One region of the Rothia sp. CCM 9419 genome, then DNA from elsewhere that is predicted to be linked to it. Evidence: predicted binding sites of a transcription regulator. Region 1 holds the regulator's gene; each other region holds the start of a gene.

Region 1 (3,284 bases):
AGTTGCTGATTGAAGTTCATCAGAGGAAACATAGAAAATAGGTGAGGTCACAGAATATCCTTTGTACTTTTAGCGGTCGAAGCGTTCTTTAAAACGTGAGAAGAAACCGTGCTTCTCTCGGACTGTTTCACTAATTTTGAGATCTTCTTGACGACTATGAGCAAATTGCTGAAGCATTTCGCGTTGCTCTTCTGTCAAGTTTGTGGGTGTTTTGACCTGAACATGGACTTTGAGTGAGCCGCGGTCTGCCCGATCAAAGCGAGTGACGCCTAAGCCTTTCAGAGTGACAATATCTCCAGATTGAGTACCCGGTTTAATAGTTACTACTTGTGGACCATCAAAAGTTTCTAAGGTTACTTCAGTGCCGAGAGCAGCTGCCGCCATGCTAATAGCGATGGTGGCATGTAAGTCATCATTTTCGCGGGTAAAAGTGTCGTGTTGATTGACGCGAAGATCCACATAGAGGTCTCCTGCTGGTCCGCCTGCTGTACCAGCCTCACCATAACCAGCTAGACGCATACGCGCGCCTGAAGAAACACCAGCCGGAATTTTAATGGTGATGGGCTTCCGTTCTCGGACTCGTCCTTCACCGTAACATTCTGGGCAGGGGCTTTGAATAACAGTCCCGAAAGTATTACAAGATGGGCACGCGACAGGCTGTACTACAGTTCCAAGGATAGATTGAACTTGTCGTTGCATATATCCTTGTCCGCGGCAGGTATCACAGGTGACAGGGGCTGTTCCTTCAGCGCAACCGTCACCATCACATTTTTCGCAGGTTACTGCGGTATCAACGGTAATAGGTTTTTCTGCACCAAATACGGCGTCTTCAAGGTTGATACGAACCGTAATGCGAGCGTCTTGACCCTGACGTGTTCGGCTCGTAGGTCCCTGTTGCGGTTGGTTAAAGAAGGTCTCAAAAATATCCGAGAACCCACCGAATCCTCCGAAGTTTGCTCCCCCGAAACCACCTTGTGCCTGTCCGTTTTCGTTTCCGGTTTGGTCATAAATACGTCGTTTATCCGGGTCTGAGAGAACATCGTGGGCATGGGATACGCGCTTGAACTCTTCGGCGGCTTCTGCTGAAGGGTTAATATCAGGGTGAAGCTGGCGGGCTTTTTTACGGTATGCCTTTTTAATTTCTTCGGGGCTTGCATCAGGGGAAACACCTAATGTTTCATAGTGACTGCTCACTCACATCATCCTTATCGTGTGTTGCTATGTGTTGAAAGTATTTTGTAGAAATTCTAGTCGTTGAGAACTAACTACCCAAAATTTTTGAAAGATATTTTGCTACAGCTCGTACCGCTGCGGTACTGCCCGCATAGTCCATTCTGGTTGGTCCAACAACCCCAAGCTTAGCGGTACAACTAGGCGAGCTATATACGGAAGTCACGATAGACGTCTCGGCAAGAGGCGCCGCGCTATTTTCTGTGCCAATACGCACAGCGTATCCTCGTGGGTCTTGAGCCATCTCAGCTAGTAAGTGCAACATTGTTACTTGTTCTTCTAAAGCTTCTAAGATAGGGGCGATACTAGTACTAAAATCTTCTGTCGATTGCGCCAAATATGACGTTCCAGCAATCAGAAGTTTTGAGGTGTCCCGTGGGGATAGCAACTGCCCTAGAGCGTCAAGAACACCATTTTCTAAGCTATGAGGGGCATGATGAGATGAAGAGAACGATGATAAGAGAGCTCGCGCAACATGGTATTTCTGTTGCTGACATTTTTCGATGAGTCGAGTTCGAAGCAACTCAAGCTCTTCTTCCCTATACCGTTCAACCTGCGCTAGTCGTTGGGTGAGCTGCCCAGAGTTGCTAATCAACATTACCGTTACATGATGTTCTCCAACAGGTATCAGCTCAATATGTCGCACAACATTTTCTGGTGCTGAAGGATATTGCAGGATAGCAACTTGCTGAGTGAGCTGTGACAGTATTTTAACTGTCTGTGCAAGTATTTCGTCGATGCTGTCATAAGAATCTAAAAGACGATGAATCGCTCGTTTTTGTGCAGCTGAAAGAGGGCGAGGGTTAGAAAGCTCGTCCACGAAGAAACGATACCCTTTTTCTGTGGGAATACGTCCCGCGCTCGAATGCGGTGCTGAGATAAGACCCTGCTCTTCAAGGATAGACATATCGTTACGAACCGTGGCGCTAGAAACGCCTAAATGATGGCGTTCGATGAGCGCTTTAGACCCCACCGGCTCGCGGAAACTGATATAGTCCTCAACGATTGCTTGGAGGATCTTATGCTGACGAGATTGCGTCACGGAACCTACCTTGAAATAGAGAGAAATTAGCACTACTGCACTTTAAGTGCCAATGTAACTGTAGTACTGAAACCTATCAAAACCCTAGCGCGTACGCTCAGGGCTAATGGAATAAAATACTTACTATGGAAAATTACTATGCGTGGGGTGCTCAAGAACTCAACCAACTACACCAAAGAAGGCAACCAGAGATACAAGAAGTTCATCTGGTTCAAGGAATGCTCCTTGAAGACGTTCATAGTGGTTGGGTTGGGATTGCTAAAACGTATGAGCGTATCGGCGCTGAAGGCATGGTGGGATTAGAAGATTATCGAGGAAAAATTAAAACTTTTCCCTTGGGCTTTGGGTTTCTTCTTGAAGGGACTCCTGTCAAAGTCCTACCACCTCGCGCAAAGAATACTCGTAGTGTCCCAAAAATTAGTCGTTCGGGATCTATTGCTGTAGAGAACGCACCTGCTCAAGTTGCCCGCGCCTCACGTATCTGGGTTGAAGGTATCCACGATGCAGAACTGGTTGAAAAAGTGTGGGGACATGATTTGCGTGTTGAAGGTATTGTGGTAGAACCGTTACACGGTATCGATGACTTGCCTGATGCTGTTCGTGAGTTTTGCCCTGCACCGCACCGACGATTAGGTGTTCTTGTTGACCATCTAGTAGAAGGTTCTAAAGAAAGCCACATTGTGGCTCAGACATTACAGATACCTGGTGCTAGGAATAACGTGCAGATTGTTGGACATCCTTTTGTTGATATTTGGCAGGCTGTACGTCCTCAACGACTAGGAATAAAAAAATGGCCAGTTATTCCTCGTGAAGAAGAATGGAAAAAAGGTGTACTCAAAAGGCTAGGGTTGCCCTGCGCGAGTCAAGAAGATGTTGCTCAGGCATGGAAAAAGATTCTAGGACGAGTGAACTCTTATCAAGATTTAGAACCTACTCTGTTAGCTCCGGTTGAACAATTAATCGATTTTCTGATGGAATCACCTGAGTAAAGGTTCAGCTGTGCTAAAGGTCT
Region 2 (3,284 bases), on a different contig from region 1:
GTCTTGCCCAATGATAAGAACTTTAACTTGTGCTAGCGGTTCTTGGAAGGCTCGGAAGATGTGCTGTGAGGGCGGTAGTGTGCGTCGTCCAGCTTGGTGCTCTTGCCGTAGAAAATCACCCATGGCACGGATATTGTGTTCTACTGGGGCTAGGGCTTCAGCCCAGTCTGGAGACATAATTTCTTTAAGGGGTAAAGCGGGCATGAGATTCCGTTCTCACCGTTTGAATGGTTGCTATGCGTCACCATATGTGTATTTTTAGGCAGAACACATAAGATACAATAGGGCTTTTTATCATACCGTTTTAAGGAAGGTCGGGGAGTGATATGCACGAAGATACTTCTGAGTTGGACGCTCCTCAGCACACTATCGATACGGGGTTAACAGAACAAGAAGAAAAGATGATTGCTTTAGAGAAGCAGCGTTGGCGTTATCCTGGGACGAAAGAACGAGTGATTCGAGAACGTTTAGGATTAAATCCAACAGCGTATTATCAGATTCTTAACGAACTGATAGATTCTCCTCGTGTCATTGCTCAGGAACCAGCGTTGATGCGTCGGTTAAGGGAACAACGCGACAATTCTAAGCCCTGAATTTTCGGTGTCTTGAGCTCTTTATGATGATAGTCCACGGAAAATAAAAGGGTTTTTAGGTTGTAGCCTGTGTACTCTAGATGGAAGAACTATTGCTTGTAGCTATCGGAGATTAATGTGAACTCGTATCCTCATGATGAATTCGACGACGTACCTGAAAATTCAAAACGTCGTGGTGCTTATCGTGGTGAGCCCCTAGGTAATGCTCATGCTACGAGGCAGACTCTTCTGATCGTTGTTGCTGGTGCGCTTGCGCTTCTGGTGGGTGCAGTCATGTTTGTGGTTCAGCCACGCACTCTTTCTCCGGTGGCTTCTGAAACAGGCTCTGCGAGTGCTACTGCTTCAGAAAGCGCTGTGACTCCAACTTATGCTCCTACTGATCCTGCTGATATTAAGGTTGAGGTTTATAACTCTTCGGCCTATACGGGTGCTGCTTCAGAACTGACTCAGCGTGTGGAGGCTTTAGGCTATCCTGTGCCCGTGACAGAGAATTGGAAGGATACGCCTGTGTATGTTTCGACAGTGTTTTATTCTGCCGGTTATGAGCAGCAGGCTAATACTTTGGCTGATGCGTTAGGTATTGGTTATATTCAAGAGCGTTCTTCTGGTTCTTCCCCGTTGTATGTTGTTCTTGCCTCTGATTATCTTCCTGCCGTTGCCCCGTAATCTGTGCGCTATGGGCGATTAAGTGTGTTTGTTCTTTCAAGAGGTTTGCGCTCTGTGCTTTGAGGTGTCAAAATTGTTGTTAGCACTCAAAGTCTCCGACTGCTAAATCCTAGTGCTAGATTCGCGGTAGGTAGCTTTGAGAATATCTACTTTCATCTTGTGAGATGTCTTTATAAGTTGTGAAGAGCATGGCTTATAGAACATCGTCCGTCGCGGGCACAACTGAGAGAAAAATACTTTCTTAGTCCAGGAGGGATTAAGCATAATGGCAAAGCTCATTGCTTTTGAAGAAGAGGCACGTCGTGGCCTTGAAAAGGGTCTGAATACCCTAGCAGATGCTGTGAAGGTTACTCTCGGACCTCGTGGTCGTAACGTTGTTTTGGAAAAGTCTTGGGGCGCTCCCACGATTACCAATGATGGCGTTTCTATCGCTAAAGAAATCGAACTCGAAGATCCATACGAAAAGATCGGCGCAGAGCTGGTCAAAGAAGTTGCTAAAAAGACCGATGACGTTGCTGGTGACGGTACCACTACTGCAACTGTTCTTGCTCAGGCACTTGTTCGTGAAGGCCTCCGCAACGTTGCTGCTGGTGCAGATCCTCTCAGCCTCAAGCGCGGTATTGAGAAAGCTGTTGAAGCGGTTACCGCTGAACTTCTTTCTTCTGCTAAAGAAGTTGAGACTGAAGAAGAAATCGCTGCAACCGCATCTATCTCTGCTGGCGACACCGAAATTGGTAAGCTCATTGCAGAAGCTATGGAAAAGGTCGGCAAAGAAGGCGTCATCACTGTTGAAGAGTCCAATACTTTTGGCCTAGAGCTTGAGCTCACCGAAGGTATGCGCTTTGATAAAGGATTCCTCTCCGGATACTTCGTCACTGACCCAGACCGTCAAGAAGCAGTCCTTGAGGATCCTTATATTCTCATTGTGAACTCCAAGATCTCTAATGTGAAAGATCTTGTCCCTGTTCTTGAGAAGGTTATGCAGGCTGGTAAGCCACTTCTTATCATCGCAGAAGATGTTGAGGGCGAAGCTCTTGCACTACTGGTTTTGAACAAGATGCGTGGTTCTATCAAGTCTGTTGCTGTCAAAGCTCCTGGCTTTGGTGACCGTCGTAAAGCTCAGATGGCAGATATCGCTATCTTGACTGGTGGACAGGTTATTACCGAAGAAGTCGGTTTGTCGTTGGACCAAGCAACTATTGACCTTCTTGGCTCTGCACGTAAGGTTGTTGTTACTAAGGACGAGACCACCATCATTGAAGGTGCTGGCGACGCAGCTGCTATTGAAGGTCGCGTAGCTCAGATTCGTGGCGAGATTGCTAACTCTGATTCTGATTATGACCGTGAGAAGCTTCAGGAGCGCTTGGCTAAACTTGCCGGTGGCGTTGCTGTTCTCAAGGCTGGTGCTGCAACTGAGGTTGAACTCAAAGAACGTAAGCACCGCATTGAAGATGCTGTTCGTAACGCAAAGGCAGCTGTTGAAGAAGGCATTGTCGCCGGTGGTGGCGTTGCTTTGATTCAGGCTGGCACTAAAGCCTTCGAGAAGCTTGAACTCACCGGTGATGAGGCAACTGGCGCAAACATCGTCAAGGTTGCTATCGACGCACCGTTGAAGCAGATTGCGACCAACGCTGGTCTAGAACCCGGTGTTGTTGTTGATAAGGTTCGCGGTTTGCCTGCTGGTACCGGTTTGAACGCTGCAACCGGTGAGTACGAAGACCTGATGGCTGCTGGCATCAACGACCCTGTTAAGGTGACTCGTTCTGCGTTGCAGAACGCTGCTTCTATCGCTGGTCTCTTCTTGACCACTGAGGCTGTTGTTGCTAACAAGCCTGAACCTGCTGGTGCTGCACCTGCTATGGATCCTGGTATGGGCGGCATGATGTAATTTTTTCAACGATACGTTGAAAATTCTTTGTGGGGCGGTGCTCCGATACTTTACTGGTATCGGGGCACCGTCTTTTAGCATGGAAAAGGGAAAACCCCTCAGGCGTTGTGGCTGGTTTCTTCCTCTTAGAGAAGGAA
Region 3 (3,284 bases), on a different contig from region 1:
TTAATGCACTGTGACGTAACTGTTCTATGGCTTCTGCGACAGTTGTGCAGACCCCGGTGACAAGTTCTAGGGTATTATCGAGAAACTCTCCGGTGAGATGAGCACCCTCAGTAGCATCCAATAATTCGGGGTTCTTCTGCTGTACTCGTGCTAGTACTTCTTGAGCCCGAGAGCATAGCTCCTGTGTTTTGGCGTCGACAAGGGCAAGCTCCCACTCTATACCCAATGTGGATGGTGCAGACGGTGCGAAGGGAATCATTGTTCTCCTACCTGTGATGGTGTTTTTCCATGGTAGGACAGAAAAGAAGAATTACGAACTTATGACGTCATAAAGGTGAGACAGCCAACGCTAACCGTCGAGAGGTTTTACCCTCTCCAATCCGCGTTAAAATGAGTGTTCCGCTACGTCCTGTCACTGATTTTTTAGTATTTTTGTGATGTCCTAGGAGCTTGATACGTAGTTGTTCGGGAGAAATATCTACCCCTCGTTTTTTGATAGTGAGAGTGGTGATGTTATTCTCGCGTACCCACCGTTTGAGGTGTTTATCGTTAATAGGAAGCACCTGCTCTACACGATACCCTTTGAGCCCGAGAACCTGCAGGGGAGAAGAACTGGTGAGATACGCAATATGTTCGTCAATAAGTTCTGCATCGGTGGTACGAATAATTTCGCCGAGAAGATGCGCACGAATTAAAGCACCATCTGGCTCATAAATATATTCTTTGACCTCATACAGAGGTTCAGATGCTTGTTGCTGGCTGTGAGATTCATGGTAAGGGCTAGAAACCTCAGTGATAACCGATGGTTCAAAAGGGTCACTATCAAGAACGAGCGCGCTTCTTTTAACGTGAGGTCGTGCTAACGCGTTAAACCATAACACCACTTCAACGACAGATCCCTGATGGCTAATCCACTGAGCTTCACATTCTTCAGGTATCTGATCGTGGGGGATAGCTGGCCCCATTTTGACGCCCATGGCAATTCCTGTTTGTGCTAATTTTCGAATGAACGATAAAGGCGGAGAAAAATCTTCTGCATCGAAAGTGCGTGACTGCGTTTTACCATGCTGGACAGTTCGCCGTGCAGGATCAAGCCATAACCCGTCAATTTGGCGCCCAAAAGTTTGGTGAATCGCTGCTAAATCAAGCTGTTCTATATCAGCACAAAAAACCTGTGCCGACGGAAAACCCATAAGATTATATTGGGCATAGCTAGCTGTTCTCTGATCAATCTCTACAGCAGTAACGGCTAACCCCGCCTGCGCAAAACTGAGTGAGTCAGCACCAATACCACACCCTAAATCTGCGACAGAATCAATCTGTGCTTGTGCAAAGCGCTGTGCATGTACCATCGCAACAGCTTGACGAGTGGACTGTTCATAACCAGCTTCGGTTAAAAGCATTTGGTGAGCTTGTTGCCCAAATTTTTCAAGAGCTTTTGTTCTGTTCTTTGCTTGAGTCAAAATCTTATGGACACTATCTGCGCTAAAGCCTTGTGCTCGTAATTGCGTCGCATGATTAAGCGCATGACTATCGTTATAGGGGACGAACAAAGCAATTGCTTCTAACTCTTCTTGAGTTTCTTCAACTGCTGGTGCCGGATGTACAGAGGTGCTCATAGTCGTCAGTGTCCTTATGTTTGGTTAGAGCTCATATTATAGATGCGCTGTGTGCGAAACTGGCGGGTTTTCTTGACCTTCTCTAGGGTACGGCTCTAAAGTTTGTGTTAGCACTTAAGAGCTGACAGTGCTAATAATTCTTGAAGAAGTATCGGCACCGCGACGACGAAACTCCCTCAAAGCACTACTTAGCTCAAACATCAGAAATGTTAAAAGAACATCAAGGAGCAAAAATGTCCTCCATCAAACCACTCGAAGACCGCGTAGTTGTCCAGATTCTCGAAGCAGAACAGACCACCGCATCTGGACTTGTTATCCCTGATACCGCTAAAGAGAAGCCACAGGAAGCAAAAGTTATCGCAGTTGGCCCTGGACGCACCGACGAAAAAGGCAACCGCATCCCCGTTGACGTAGCAGAAGGCGACATCGTCATCTTCTCCAAATACGGCGGAACCGAAGTATCCTTCGGCGGAGCAGACTACCTCATCCTCTCCGCACGTGACGTATTGGCTATCGTCAACAAATAATCTTTTCCGCACACAATACAAAGGAGCTAAGAATTCATGGCAAAACAGCTTGAATTCAATGACGCAGCTCGCAAGAGCCTGCAAGCTGGTGTGGATAAACTCGCAAATGCTGTCAAAGTGACGTTGGGCCCTCGCGGGCGCAATGTAGTTCTTGATAAGCAGTGGGGCGCACCTATCATTACTAATGACGGTGTATCTATCGCTCGTGAAATTGAACTAGAAGACCCATACGAAAACCTTGGCGCTCAGCTCGCCAAAGAAGTCGCCACCAAAACAAACGATGTAGCAGGTGACGGTACAACTACTGCAACCGTACTCGCTCAAGCGCTTGTTTCTGAAGGTCTGCGTAACGTCACCTCTGGTGCCGCACCAGGAGAAGTCAAACGAGGCATCGAAACAGCTGTTCGCGCTGTCTCCCAACGACTCCTTGAAAACGCCAGAGACGTTCAAGGCGAAGAAGTTGCACACGTAGCGGCTATCTCAGCACAGTCCCCAGAAATTGGTGAACTGCTTGCCCAAGCTTTCGACAAAGTCGGACAAGACGGCGTCATCACCATCGAAGACGGTTCAACCACAGAAATTGAACTGGAAATTACCGAAGGTATGCAATTCGACAAAGGCTACCTCTCACCATCATTCGTTACCGACTCTGATCGTGCAGAAGCAGTCCTCGAAGATAGCCTCATCCTGCTCTACCAAGGCAAAATCTCAACTGTTGCTGAGATTATGCCACTGCTAGAAAAAATCGTTCAGGCGAAAAAACCGCTGACCATCATCGCAGAAGACGTAGACGGAGAAGCTCTTAGCACCCTCGTCGTCAATAAGCTTCGAGGAAACCTCAACGTCGTTGCCGTTAAGGCTCCTGGCTTCGGCGACCGCCGCAAAGCAATTATGCAAGACCTTGCAATTCTTACCGGCGGAACCGTTATCACCGGAGAACTTGGAATCTCCCTTGACTCAGTCACTATCGACCAGCTCGGCTCAGCACGCCGTGTTACCGTCACCAAAAACAACACCACCATCGTTGAAGGTGCCGGTAGCTCTGCAGACGTCGCTGAACGAGTCAACCAACTCCGCGCAGAAATTGAGCGAGTCGACTCCGAATGGGACCGCGAAAAGCTCAAAGAACGTCTGGCAA

What was found. The regulator HrcA, encoded in region 1, represses chaperone genes, less so after heat shock. The targets are predictions, from matches to a motif close to TTNGCACTCGNNNNNNNCGAGTGCNAA.
Region 2: the regulator HrcA is predicted to act here: its motif matches at 1,339-1,365, upstream of groL (chaperonin GroEL).
Region 3: the regulator HrcA is predicted to act here: its motif matches at 1,727-1,753, upstream of groES (co-chaperone GroES).

Annotation. Positions count from the first base shown of each region.
Region 1 is NZ_JBLXXY010000002.1:301,795-305,078, forward strand. It holds gene ACN08W_RS03275 (16S rRNA (uracil(1498)-N(3))-methyltransferase) at 1-51, opposite strand, end outside; gene dnaJ (molecular chaperone DnaJ) at 70-1,194, opposite strand; gene hrcA (heat-inducible transcriptional repressor HrcA) at 1,262-2,272, opposite strand; gene ACN08W_RS03290 (DUF3097 family protein) at 2,398-3,261, shown strand.
Region 2 is NZ_JBLXXY010000001.1:288,043-291,326, forward strand. It holds gene ACN08W_RS01410 (uracil-DNA glycosylase) at 1-204, opposite strand, end outside; gene ACN08W_RS01415 (DUF3263 domain-containing protein) at 327-593, shown strand; gene ACN08W_RS01420 (LytR C-terminal domain-containing protein) at 711-1,259, shown strand; gene groL (chaperonin GroEL) at 1,525-3,147, shown strand.
Region 3 is NZ_JBLXXY010000004.1:108,593-111,876, forward strand. It holds gene ACN08W_RS05175 (glutamate--cysteine ligase) at 1-259, opposite strand, end outside; gene ACN08W_RS05180 (THUMP-like domain-containing protein) at 327-1,619, opposite strand; gene groES (co-chaperone GroES) at 1,853-2,146, shown strand; gene groL (chaperonin GroEL) at 2,183-3,284, shown strand, end outside.